Regions from separate parts of the Shimazuella sp. NTD250 genome, predicted to be linked through region 2. Evidence: a T-box and tRNA genes for the amino acid it is inferred to sense, from the RefSeq annotation. Region 2 holds a T-box; the other holds one or more tRNA genes.
What was found. The T-box of region 2 lies ahead of serS (serine--tRNA ligase). A T-box ahead of a tRNA ligase gene usually reads a tRNA of that ligase, here a tRNA-Ser.

Region 1: it encodes a tRNA-Ser, which carries the amino acid that the T-box ahead of serS (serine--tRNA ligase) is inferred to sense. The anticodon was not compared.

Annotation. Positions count from the first base shown of each region.
Region 1 is NZ_JCAJZS010000004.1:434,806-441,007, forward strand. Features, by position in the region: gene AC5WOF_RS13170 (hydrolase) at 29-346, shown strand; gene AC5WOF_RS13175 (Bax inhibitor-1/YccA family protein) at 407-1,105, shown strand; tRNA gene AC5WOF_RS13180 (tRNA-Asn) at 1,285-1,360, shown strand; tRNA gene AC5WOF_RS13185 (tRNA-Ser) at 1,366-1,456, shown strand; tRNA gene AC5WOF_RS13190 (tRNA-Glu) at 1,475-1,551, shown strand; tRNA gene AC5WOF_RS13195 (tRNA-Val) at 1,557-1,632, shown strand; tRNA gene AC5WOF_RS13200 (tRNA-Asp) at 1,661-1,737, shown strand; tRNA gene AC5WOF_RS13205 (tRNA-His) at 1,748-1,823, shown strand; tRNA gene AC5WOF_RS13210 (tRNA-Gln) at 1,837-1,911, shown strand; tRNA gene AC5WOF_RS13215 (tRNA-Lys) at 1,940-2,015, shown strand; tRNA gene AC5WOF_RS13220 (tRNA-Leu) at 2,029-2,112, shown strand; tRNA gene AC5WOF_RS13225 (tRNA-Leu) at 2,136-2,221, shown strand; tRNA gene AC5WOF_RS13230 (tRNA-Pro) at 2,269-2,345, shown strand; tRNA gene AC5WOF_RS13235 (tRNA-Gly) at 2,354-2,427, shown strand; gene tsaE (tRNA (adenosine(37)-N6)-threonylcarbamoyltransferase complex ATPase subunit type 1 TsaE) at 2,546-2,992, shown strand; gene tsaB (tRNA (adenosine(37)-N6)-threonylcarbamoyltransferase complex dimerization subunit type 1 TsaB) at 2,989-3,690, shown strand; gene rimI (ribosomal protein S18-alanine N-acetyltransferase) at 3,687-4,151, shown strand; gene tsaD (tRNA (adenosine(37)-N6)-threonylcarbamoyltransferase complex transferase subunit TsaD) at 4,141-5,139, shown strand; gene AC5WOF_RS13260 (hypothetical protein) at 5,232-5,519, shown strand; gene AC5WOF_RS13265 (hypothetical protein) at 5,707-6,150, shown strand.
Region 2 is NZ_JCAJZS010000004.1:26,699-32,900, reverse strand. Features, by position in the region: gene guaB (IMP dehydrogenase) at 1-714, shown strand, start outside; gene AC5WOF_RS11010 (D-alanyl-D-alanine carboxypeptidase family protein) at 831-2,054, shown strand; gene pdxS (pyridoxal 5'-phosphate synthase lyase subunit PdxS) at 2,165-3,049, shown strand; gene pdxT (pyridoxal 5'-phosphate synthase glutaminase subunit PdxT) at 3,051-3,635, shown strand; T-box leader at 3,666-3,861, shown strand; gene serS (serine--tRNA ligase) at 3,898-5,172, shown strand; gene AC5WOF_RS10990 (hypothetical protein) at 5,579-5,938, shown strand; gene AC5WOF_RS10985 (hypothetical protein) at 6,065-6,202, shown strand, end outside.

The DNA.
Region 1 (6,202 bases), 410 kb from region 2:
GGAAAAAGGTAGAAGAGGTGAATTTTAAATGAAAAAACAAACCTATTATGTAACAGTTGATGGAACCATTCACTCCGAACAGTTGTTAGATGATGCACCATATGATTTTGAAATTCAGGCAACAGATGAGGAAATAAAAAACATACAAGATTTATTTCAACAAACATATAATAAAGACTGGGATACTTTTGTGCAATCGCATTTACCTTTTCGAACCGAGGATCGACAAAAAGCGAGCACAGATGTAGACCAAAATGTCCGAGAAATTTATTCAGCGATATACCAATTGGGAACAGAAGAGACGAAAAAGAGCATAGAAAGTCTAGGTTTGCTTGATCTTTCTTGATCGAGCAAGTATACTTGGAGTTGAGAAATTGTTTTTATATCCATATTGGAGGAATGAGTAGTGGGACCACAATACTATCAATCTTCTTCTGCGGTTAGAACAGAACGAGGCTTATTTCAACGCGTTTTTTCGTGGATGTTTGCTGGCTTACTACTTACAGGAATTATTGCTTATTTCTTAAGTAGTAATGCAGACATATCTGCCCTGATCAAATTTAATAGCAGTATCATCTGGGGTGCCATCATTGTTCAAATTATAATTGTAATGGCTATCTCAGCTTTGATCGGCAGGATTTCCGCCTTTACAGCGACGTTTTTGTTTTTCTTATACGCAGCGATTAATGGGGTAACCTTTAGCTTATATTTTGCTTATGTAGATATCAGTACAATAGGTTCAGCTTTTATAATTACAGCTGGTATGTTTGGTATTTCGGCAGCGATTGGATTTATAACCAAAGCTGATCTTTCTAAAATGGGCTCTATCTTCTTGATGCTTCTTTTGGGATTAGCTCTTGCTACTTTGGTGAATGTACTCTTCTTGCACAGCAGTACAGGAAGCTTAATCCTCTCCTATATTGTCGTTGTTGTTTTTTGTGGAATTACCGCATATGACGTGCAAAACATTAAGCATATGAGTGCCAGCATTCAATCCATGGACGAAAATACTGCTACAAAAGTCGCTATTTATGGAGCATTGATGCTTTACATTGACTTTATTGCGATCTTGCAAAACTTGATCAATATTTTGAGCAGAGACTAATAATTAGCAGCAAATAAAGCCTTCTCACATCATGTGAGGAGGTTTTTTTGTAAGAATGAAAATTTATGCTTGACGCAGGAGGACAAATCATGCTAGATTATAGAAGTCGCTCAAAGCGGATAAAAAAAGCTTGCAATAAGTAGTGCTTTTTGTTAAAATAACTCTTGTCTCAAAAATGTTCCCAAATAGCTCAATTGGCAGAGCAATCGGCTGTTAACCGATAGGTTGCAGGTTCGAGTCCTGCTTTGGGAGCCAACTTAGGAGAGATACTCAAGAGGCCGAAGAGGACGGTTTGCTAAACCGTTAGATGGCGTCAGCCATGCGAGGGTTCGAATCCCTCTCTCTCCGCCAGACATTTCGGTTTTTAATGGCCCGTTGGTGAAGCGGTTCAACACACCAGCCTTTCACGCTGGCATGCAGGGGTTCGAATCCCCTACGGGTCACCATTTTTGGGCGTTTAGCTCAGCTGGGAGAGCACATGCCTTACAAGCATGGGGTCGGCGGTTCGATCCCGTCAACGCCCACCAGATTCAAAATATTTATTTTTACCCATACGGGGCTGTGGTGTAGAGGCCTAACATGCCTGCCTGTCACGCAGGAGACCGCGGGTTCGAATCCCGTCAGCCCCGCCATTTTTTTGTGGCGGTCGTGGTGAAGCGGTTAACACACCGGATTGTGGCTCCGGCACTCGAGGGTTCAAATCCCTTCGATCGCCCCACTTTTTTACACTTTGGGGAGTAGCCAAGAGGTAAGGCATCGGTTTTTGGTACCGTGTACCGAAGGTTCGAATCCTTCCTCCCCAGCCATTTTTTCAAAGCAATTTCAAATAAGTAAGAGCCATTAGCTCAGTTGGTAGAGCATCTGACTTTTAATCAGAGGGTCGAAGGTTCGAGTCCTTCATGGCTCACCATTTTCAAAAATATGCGGGTGTGGCGGAATGGCAGACGCACCAGATTTAGGTTCTGGCGCCGAGAGGCGTGGGGGTTCAAGTCCCTTCACCCGTACCATATTTTCATAAACTTTATATTTTGCGGTCGTGGTGGAATTGGCAGACACGCTATCTTGAGGGGGTAGTGGCCCTAGGCCGTATGGGTTCGAGTCCCATCGACCGCACCAATTCACACATCGAAGAGTTATGACCGTAACTTTTCTTTTTTTATGACCGGGGCGTGGCTCAGCTTGGTAGAGTGCCTCGTTCGGGACGAGGAGGTCGCAGGTTCAAATCCTGTCGCCCCGACCAAAGCTTATGCGGGTGTAGTTCAATGGTAGAACATCGGCCTTCCAAGCCGAATGTGAGGGTTCGATTCCCTTCACCCGCTCCATCACAAAAAGCTGTGCAGATGCACAGCTTTTTTCCTTTATTTGGGACTCCGAAACTTTCTTCTTTTCCGGTTTCTTGGTAAGATAGTATTATTTCATGAAGAAGGACGGTGTTAAACCTTGGATGAACCGATTATTTATACAGTAGATGAAGAGGAAACAAGAGCATTAGCATTTCAAATAGGGACGAGGTTATCTAAAGGAGCCGTCATTGCTTTATCTGGTGAATTGGGAGCAGGTAAAACAACTTTTTCACAAAGTTTAGCTAAGGGACTCGGTGTAGAAGAATATGTAGACAGCCCAACTTTTTCTATCTTAAAAATTTATAAGGGTAGATTACCTCTTTATCATATGGATGTGTATCGATTAGAGGAAGACAGTGCAGAAGAATTAGGCTTAGATGAATATTTATATGGAGATGGTGTAAGTTTAGTTGAATGGCCATCCCGAATTGCTTTGTTGTTACCGAAAGAGACCATTTTTATTGAAATAGAAGTCCTGCCAACAGGGGACAGAGCCATAAAAATTGATTCTCCCACACTGTACAAGGAGTTGATGGGATCATGAATATATTAGCAGTGGATACTTCAACACTTGTACTAAGTATTGCTGTATTAAATGAGCAAAAAATACTTGGAGAGAAGTCTACTAATCTGAAGAAAAATCATTCGGTTCGATTGATGCCTGCTATTGACGAACTGTTAACAGACTTGGATATGACATTATCGGATATGGATTTATTTGCAGTTACCGCAGGGCCTGGTTCCTACACAGGGGTTCGAATCGGAGTCACTACGGTTAAAACATTTGCATGGGCTTTACATAAACCATTTCTTGCTGTCTCCACATTGGAAGTTATCGCGATGAACGGACTGCATTTCCCAGGAAATATTGTTCCTTTAATTGATGCAAGGCGTGAACAAGTCTATGCGGCTGTATACCACAGGCAAGAAAACGGTCTGCAACTAAAAATGCCAGAACAGATTATTTTGATGGATGATCTGCTCGAACAGTTGAAACAAAATGAAAATGAGACACTATTCATTGGTGATGATGTCACTATGTTTAGTGATAAAATAACATCTGCATTAAAAGAGAGAGCGATTATGACGCCATCTAGTCAACATCTTCCACGTGCAAGTAATCTCGGCATATTAGCCCTGCAAAAATGGTTGGAAACAAATAAGAGTGAACGACATGACTTCTCTCCTAACTATTTGCAGTTAACATTGGCTGAGAAAAATTTATTGGGGCGGTTAACATGAACTTTATCAAAACGGTTTTGTTTCGCCCGATGAAGGTAACAGATATTCCTGCTGTTATGGAGATTGAAGAACTTTCTTTCACTGATCCTTGGAGTGAATACTCGTTTAAAGATGAGATTACTGCGAATGATTTGGCTTATTATATTGTCTCACTTGTAGATGGAAATGTTGTTGGATATGCGGGTATGTGGGTGGTGTTAGATGAAGCGCAACTTACTAATGTCGCTCTTCATCCGGATTATCGCGGGCAAGGAACTGGAAAAGAAATCTTGGCTTATATGATCGAGCTTGCAAAGCAACTAGGGGCTTCCGATGTGACACTTGAAGTCAGAAAGTCCAACCAAAGAGCTCAACATCTTTATCGGAATTTGGGTTTTACTGTGATCGGAACGAGAAAAAATTATTATCCAGACAATGGAGAAGATGCCATACTGATGGGATTGGTCTTGAATGAAGAATAGAACGGTGATACTGGGTATCGAAACAAGTTGTGATGAGACAAGTGTATCTGTAGTTATAGACGGAGAAAAAGTACTTTCAAACGTCATAAGTTCACAGATGGAGATTCACCAAGCTTTTGGGGGGGTTGTCCCAGAAGTCGCTTCTAGGCGCCACGTGGAGCGGATTACGTTGATAATCGAACAAGCATTAAAAGAAGCAAATGTAACCAAAGATCAGCTTAGTGCCATTGCAGTTACTCAAGGCCCAGGTTTAGTCGGCGCTCTGCTCATTGGGGTGGCTGCTGCAAAAGCACTAGCGTTTGCGCTTCGTATTCCTTTGATACCTGTTCACCATATCGCAGGGCATATTTATGCCAATCATTTGGTAACACCACTTCGCTTTCCTTTGATCGCCTTAGTTGTTTCTGGGGGTCATACGGAGCTTATTTATATGAAAGATCATATGCGTTTTGAACGGATTGGACGTACACGAGATGATGCAGTAGGCGAGGCGTTTGACAAAGTTGCTCGTTTGATGAACCTTCCTTATCCAGGAGGACCGCACATTGACCGCTTAGCAGCCCAAGGCTCACCTGTCTATCCCTTGCCACGGGCATGGCTGGAGAAAGAGTCATTGAATTTTAGCTTTAGTGGTTTAAAATCCGCCGTCATGCAATTTATCAAACAAAATGAGCATTACTCTGAAAAAGACTTAGCAGCTAGTTTCCAAGATGCAGTGTTAGATGTAATTGTTGAGAAGACATTTCGAGCGATGGAGCAAAAAGATGTAGAACATCTTGTCGTAGCTGGAGGGGTAGCGGCAAATAGCGGTTTGCGTAGCCGATTGCACAATAGAGCGAAGCAAAATAACATGACATTATGTATACCGCCACTAGAACTCTGTACCGATAATGCAGCGATGATTGCGTCCGCAGCATACTTTCTTTACGATGCTGAGAAGAAAGCTGACTTAGAACTCAATGCAGTAGCAAATCTTCCATTGATTTAATTTGTTGTAAATTTCCCTTCTAAATTTTTGTATACTATAACCATTATACATTTGATACTATAAGTATCTTTTTTGGGGGAAATGGGGAGCACATGAAACAGTCAGAATGGAAAAAATTCGGCAAACTCGTTTTATTTGTCACTGCATTTAGCATTGGGCAATGGATTCTCTGGAAACTATTAGCACCTGTTCAAGTTGTATTTACGATAAATGGATATGCACTCGACCTGACAAAAGCACTCCATCTGATAGAGAGTGTGTTGATTTATTCTGCGGTTTTATATGTTTTATTAAAAAAATATGGGTATTGGGAGAAGATTTTTGGTTCACAGGATATGATTGAACCTGAAACTAAAGAGGAAAATGCTACTAGTAAATAAGCTTTACTAGATTAAATGGATGGATGAAACAGCAAAGAAAAAGGCAAAGTTAGCAGATATTGCTAGCTTTTTTGCGTTTTTTAACATTTTTTAAGTATTCTCATTTTGTGGAATGTAACATATAATAAAAATATCAACAACCACCCGTCCCTATCCGAGTAATCTCGGAGAAATCGAGGATACTGCCATGACCGCTCGTCGCGCCTTCGAGATCGTCAGCAACGAGATCAACGACTTCAAGAACAGCGACTCCTTCCGCGCCCTGAAGATGTACGTTCTGGGTGTGGCCATCATTCTCACGGCCATGCTCATGACCGGCCGCACCACGCCCGCCGAGATCAAGTTCTACACCATCCGTACGGCCGGCTACGTGTTCGACCTGTACATGGAGTTCCTCTCCTGGATCAGCTCCCTGTACACGTTCGACAACTTCAAGCTGGTCTTCGAGATCGCGTTCATCACGGGTCTCGTGTTCCACGTGCTCAAGCTGGTCGTGAAGTCCATCTCCAACCGCATCGACAACTGGCGGAACCGGAAGAACGCCGTCGTCGCGATCCTTCCCGCCGCTCCCCAGTGGAACGAGGAGGGCAGCGGCGAGCAGTGGTCGACGCGAAACTACATCGCGCAGTAGTCCATCGACCGGGACGGGAAGGGCGATTTGTGTGGTTCTGAGTAGCAGACAG
Region 2 (6,202 bases):
GCACATGGACATTCGAAAGGCGTGCTGGAAACAGTTGCTAAGGTTCGAGAAAATTATCCTGATCTCACCATTGTTGCAGGTAATGTAGCTACCGCTGAAGGGACAAGAGATTTGATTGAAGCAGGAGCGAGCATCGTCAAGGTAGGGATTGGCCCGGGTTCAATATGTACGACTCGTGTGGTTGCGGGTATTGGTGTTCCTCAAATCACTGCAATTTATGATGCTGCTAGTGTAGCTCGTGCATATGGTGTGCCTATTATCGCTGATGGTGGTATTCGCTTCTCTGGCGATATTGTTAAAGCCCTCGCCGCCGGAGCAGATGCTGTTATGCTCGGAGGATTGTTTGCAGGAACAGAAGAGGCTCCAGGGGAAAGTGAAATCTACCAAGGCCGTCGTTTTAAAGTATATCGAGGCATGGGGTCCATTGGTGCTATGCAAGCAGGTAGTAAAGATCGTTATTTCCAAGAAAATGAGCAGAAATTAGTCCCAGAAGGTATCGAAGGACGTGTTCCTTATAAAGGTCCAATCGTGGATATCGTATATCAATTAGTTGGTGGAATTCGTTCTGGTATGGGTTATACAGGGTCAAAAACGTTGTTAGATTTAAAGGATAATTCACAGTTTGTACGAATTACTTCTGCTTCGTTGCGGGAGAGTCATCCTCATGATGTACAAATAACAAAAGAAGCTCCAAACTACCAATTAGGTGGTTGAGGAAAAGCGTCCCGCTGAGGGCGCTTTTTTATTCTTTTTTAATGTAAAGGGCTTGTATTGTCGGATCGAACGTGTGAAAATGAGTAGGATTGAGCTAACGAAGGAGTAAAAGGAAAATGCGTCGTAAAATTGTATTTTTATTCTGCATTATCAGTTTATTTACGATAAGCAATCCTGTATATGCAGATGAATTACCGACGATAAATGCCAAATCATATATATTAGTCGATACTATTTCTGGGGAAATATTAGCTGCAAAAAATGCAAATGAACCGAGACCACCTGCTAGTATGACAAAAATGATGAGCGCAATTGTTATTTTTGATCAGATCAAGCAAGGTATACTTAAGTGGGATGATGTGGTTACGGTCAGCAATAGAGCAGCTGCTATAAATGAAGCAGAAATACGCTTAGTTGGAGGAGAAAAACAGACTGTCAAGCAGTTATTCACTGCTTTATTTGTTCAATCGGCCAATGATGCTACTGTTGCATTGGCGGAACATATTGCCGGGTCAGAAGAAGGCTTTGTGGATATGATGAATAAAAAAGCAAGCGAACTGGGGTTGAAAAATACACATTTTCAAAACAGTACTGGATTAAACACAGAATCGTACCCTGATCCTCCAGCCACTAGCAAAGTAGGCCAACATGACATGTCAGCTTATGATACAGCTGTTGTTGCACAATTTTTGTTAAAAAATTATCCGGAAGTACTACAATATACAAGCATCCCGACCTATACCTTTCACCAAAATCAACCAAACCAACAAAAAATAGACAATTGGGATCAGATGCTTCCCTCACTGAAATACTATTATCAAGGTGTGGATGGCTTAAAAACTGGTCATACCAATGCAGCAGGGTATTGTTTCACAAGTACAGCAGATCGTAATGGTCTACGGGTAGTTTCAGTCGTTATGGGGACAGATTCGGAGTTTGCACGGTTTCATGAGACAAAAAAATTGTTGGATTATACATACGACAATTTTGAATTGGCAACAGCTATTACAAAAGGAAAAGTTATTCTTGGTCATGATCGTTTTACGTTACCAAACGGCGTAGAACGTACAGTACCAGTTGCTCCAGAATATTCCCTACAGTTAGCAGAAAAGAAAGCAGATAAAGAGTCTTATACTTATAAAGTTGTTCTAAAAAAAGGGATACAAGCTCCCATTTCAAAAGGGACTGTAATTGGTGAAGTTTCTCTCTTGTATAAAGGGGAGTCTATACCAGGAGTTCATTCAGTTCCATTGATTACCCAAAAAACAGTAGAAAAAGGGAGCGTGTTCCGGTTATTTTTTCGTCATGCGTGGGATAGAGTAAATTCTTGGATAAACTAATGCTATAATTCTGTTCCTTGTAAATTTACATTTATTCCTTTACAATGTTATTGGCTAAAGGACTAAAATTAACAAATTGGCAATCTATACACGATCTAGGAGGATATAGGATGACACAGACAGGGACAGACCGTGTAAAACGCGGAATGGCAGAAATGCAAAAAGGTGGCGTCATTATGGACGTCGTAAATGCAGAACAAGCAAAAATCGCAGAAGAAGCTGGGGCAGTCGCTGTAATGGCTTTGGAGCGAGTTCCTTCCGATATTCGTGCAGCTGGCGGAGTCGCTAGAACGGCTGATCTTAAGATTGTAGAGGAAATTTTAAATGCAGTCTCCGTCCCAGTGATGGCAAAAGCGAGAATCGGGCATTTTGTAGAGGCGCGTTTATTAGAATCCATGGGTGTAGATTATATTGATGAAAGTGAAGTTTTAACACCAGCAGATGAAGTTTATCATATTGATAAATCTACATTTACTGTTCCGTTTGTCTGTGGCGCTCGTAATCTTGGAGAAGCACTCCGTCGTATCGGTGAAGGAGCATCCATGATCCGTACAAAAGGTGAACCAGGGACAGGCAATATCGTAGAAGCAGTTCGTCATATGCGTATGATGCAAAGTCAAATTCGCAAAGTAACAGGTATGTCTCGTGACGAGTTAATGACAGAAGCAAAAGAATTGGGTGCTCCATATGAACTCCTTTTACAAATTCACGAAACAGGGAAATTACCGGTTGTTAACTTTGCAGCTGGTGGAGTAGCAACCCCAGCTGATGCGGCTTTGATGATGCACTTGGGATCTGATGGTGTATTTGTTGGTTCTGGTATTTTCAAATCCTCCACTCCTGCTAAATTTGCAAAAGCTATTGTTGAAGCTACTACTCATTTTGAAGATTTTGCACTTATTGCTGCGCTATCCAAAGATTTGGGAAGTCCAATGACTGGTATTGAGATATCAAAATTAGAAGCGCATGAACGGATGCAAGAACGTGGCTGGTAATATCAAAGTAGGTGTTCTTGCTCTTCAGGGGGCTGTGCGAGAACATATACAACTTTTGAATAAGCTAGGCACCGAAGCAATTGCTGTTAAAAGAAAAGAACAATTAGCTGATGTCGATGGCTTGATTATTCCTGGAGGGGAATCTACTACTATAGGAAAGCTTTTACGTCAGTATGATCTTCAGGAACCGATTTTAGAATTCCATGCAAAGGCTAAACCTATATTTGGGACTTGTGCTGGGCTTATTATAATTGCCAAACATATCACAGAGAACAGTGAACCTCATTTGCCCCTGTTAAATGTGACTGTTCAGCGGAATGCTTTTGGGAGACAAGTAGATAGTTTTGAAGCTGATCTACCGATTAAAGATGTGGCAGAAGATTTCCAAGCTGTTTTTATTCGTGCTCCTCTCATTACAGAAGTGGGAGCAGATGTAGAAGTGCTTTCTACAGTGAAAGATCAAGTGGTAGCAGTGAAACAGGAAAACCTTTTAGGCATATCTTTTCATCCAGAGTTAACAGATGATACGCGCTTGCATGCTTATTTTTTGAGTATGGTGGAAAAGGCGATTGAAAAAGATCTATAACCTCTGTATAATGAGCGCATATTAATAAACATGATTGCGATGAAGAGACAAGTAACAAGACAGATCTTTCCAGAGAGGCGATGGTTGGTGGAAATCGCTAAGAGAAGTCTTGTGAATTCCACCTCAGAGCTGATCTCGGCAGCGTTCCGATAACTACGCATTAAGGTGGACTGTTTAGGAAAGTGACAGTCAACAAGGGTGGCAACGCGGAACCTCCGTCCCTTAGGGATGGGGTTCCTATTTTATTTGAGGAGGAATTTCTATGCTAGATATCAAATTGTTGCGGAATAACTTTGCGGAAGTAAAAGAGAAACTAGCTTCCCGCAACGAAGATATCAGTGGTCTGGATTCGTTTGAGCAAATTGATAACAGACGTCGTGAAGCGATCACAAGATCCGAGAAACTAAAAAGTGAACGGAACCAAGCAAGTCAAGAAGTGGCGAGAAAAAAGAAAGCAAAAGAGGACGCAGAATCCCTTATTCTTAGCATGCGTCAAGTCGGAGAGCAGATCAAAGAACTTGATGAAGAAATTCGTCAACTCGATGAGCAATTGCAGCAAATATTATTATCCTTACCAAACATCCCTCACGAGTCGACGCCTATTGGATTAACGGAGGAAGAAAATATACCAGTTCGATTTTGGGGTGATGTTCCAGAGTTTAGCTTTGAACCAATTCCTCATTGGGACTTAGCTCAACATCTAAAACTATTAGACTTTGAGCGGGCTAGTAAAGTGACAGGTTCACGTTTTGTATTTTATACAGGTTTAGGTGCTCGCTTGGAGCGTGCGCTTATGAATTTTATGCTGGATTTGCATACTTCTGAACATGGTTATAGAGAAATGATACCTCCTTATATTGTAAACAGCCAAAGCATGACAGGAACAGGACAACTGCCTAAGTTTGCAGAAGATGCATTTGCGCTTGCGAATACAAATGGCTATTATCTCATTCCAACATCAGAAGTATCGGTAACAAATTTCCATCAAGGAGAAATCCTTACTGATCAAGAATTACCTATTTATTACGCAGCATACAGTGCTTGTTTCCGTTCGGAAGCGGGGTCGGCCGGCCGCGATACAAGAGGATTAATTCGCCAGCACCAATTTAATAAAGTAGAGCTGGTGAAATTTGTTAGACCTGAAGATTCTTACGATGAGTTAGAAAAACTTGTCCAGAACGCAGAAAAAGTTTTACAGCTATTGGAATTACCTTATCGTGTACTTTCTATGTGCACAGGAGATCTTGGTTTTACAGCAGCAAAAAAATATGACCTAGAAGTTTGGCTGCCAAGTTCTGGTGCGTATCGTGAGATTTCATCTTGCAGTAACTTTGAAGATTTTCAAGCTAGACGAGCTAATATCCGTTTCCGTCGGAGCGCCAAGGATAAACCTGAATTTGTCCACACACTCAATGGCTCTGGATTAGCAATTGGCCGCACTGTTGCTGCGATTTTAGAGAACTATCAACAAGAAGATGGTACAGTGCGAGTGCCAAATGCACTTGTTCCCTATATGGGAAGAGAAGTATTGAAGTAAACCAGACATTATTAGGCTGCTATGCTAGCAGTCTTTTTGTTTATTCAAAAACGGACTTTAAAAATATTTTTTTAGAAAATATATAGTATAGTGAATCTATAGGTGAAATCTACCCATGGAGGTCAAAATGATTCGTCTTGCACACTTTTCCGATCTGGAGCGTGTCCAGTATCAGGTGCTCCGTTATGTCAAATAATATCCATTGTTAGATATAGTTATTGAAACCGGTAAGTCTGGAATATGACAAAAGAATTGTTCCCTGTCTTATGTTTTTATAAAAATTTATTAGTTTGATTAATGAATTTTTACATTTTTATGTATACTAACAATTAATTTTCTTCGGAAAATATGGTAATATATACTTGATACAAGTTCTTTTTACATATCATAAGGGGGCAAGTATTCAATGAGTAATAAGTTTTTGATTGTCATCCAAGCAGGTGCAGAAGATGTTGGAAGAGCATTTCATGGGTTAACATATGGACAAGAATTGCATGATGAAGGTTTTGAGGTGAAAATTTATTTTGATGGAATGGGAACCCGATGGATAAAGGAATTTGATAACCCATCTCATATTTTCCATTCTGTGTTTAAAGAAGTTCAAAAACTAGGAATTATCAAAGGGGCATGTGGTTATTGTACCAGTTTTTTTGATATCCAAGATGAAGTGAACACAGCAGGGGTATATATTGTTGGCGGTGCAAAAGATGGGCATTTTAGTTTTGTAGAACATATCAAAGAAGGCTATAAACCTATTATTATGTAATATTTAAAAGTATTCTCCTATTCCGTTCTGTTGAACGGATAATTTTTATGAATTAATTCCAGTAATCTAGGTAGATGTGTAACAATGTTTATGTTTGATTAATTCCTCTAAAGGAGGACAAGAAGGATGAAAGAAAAGTTTTTGATTGTGATTCACGCAGGACCAAATGAGATTGGAAAAGCACATCATGCTTTAACATATGGACAAGAACTACATGAAGAAGGTTTTGATGTAAAAATATATTTTGATGGGTTAGGTCCCAAA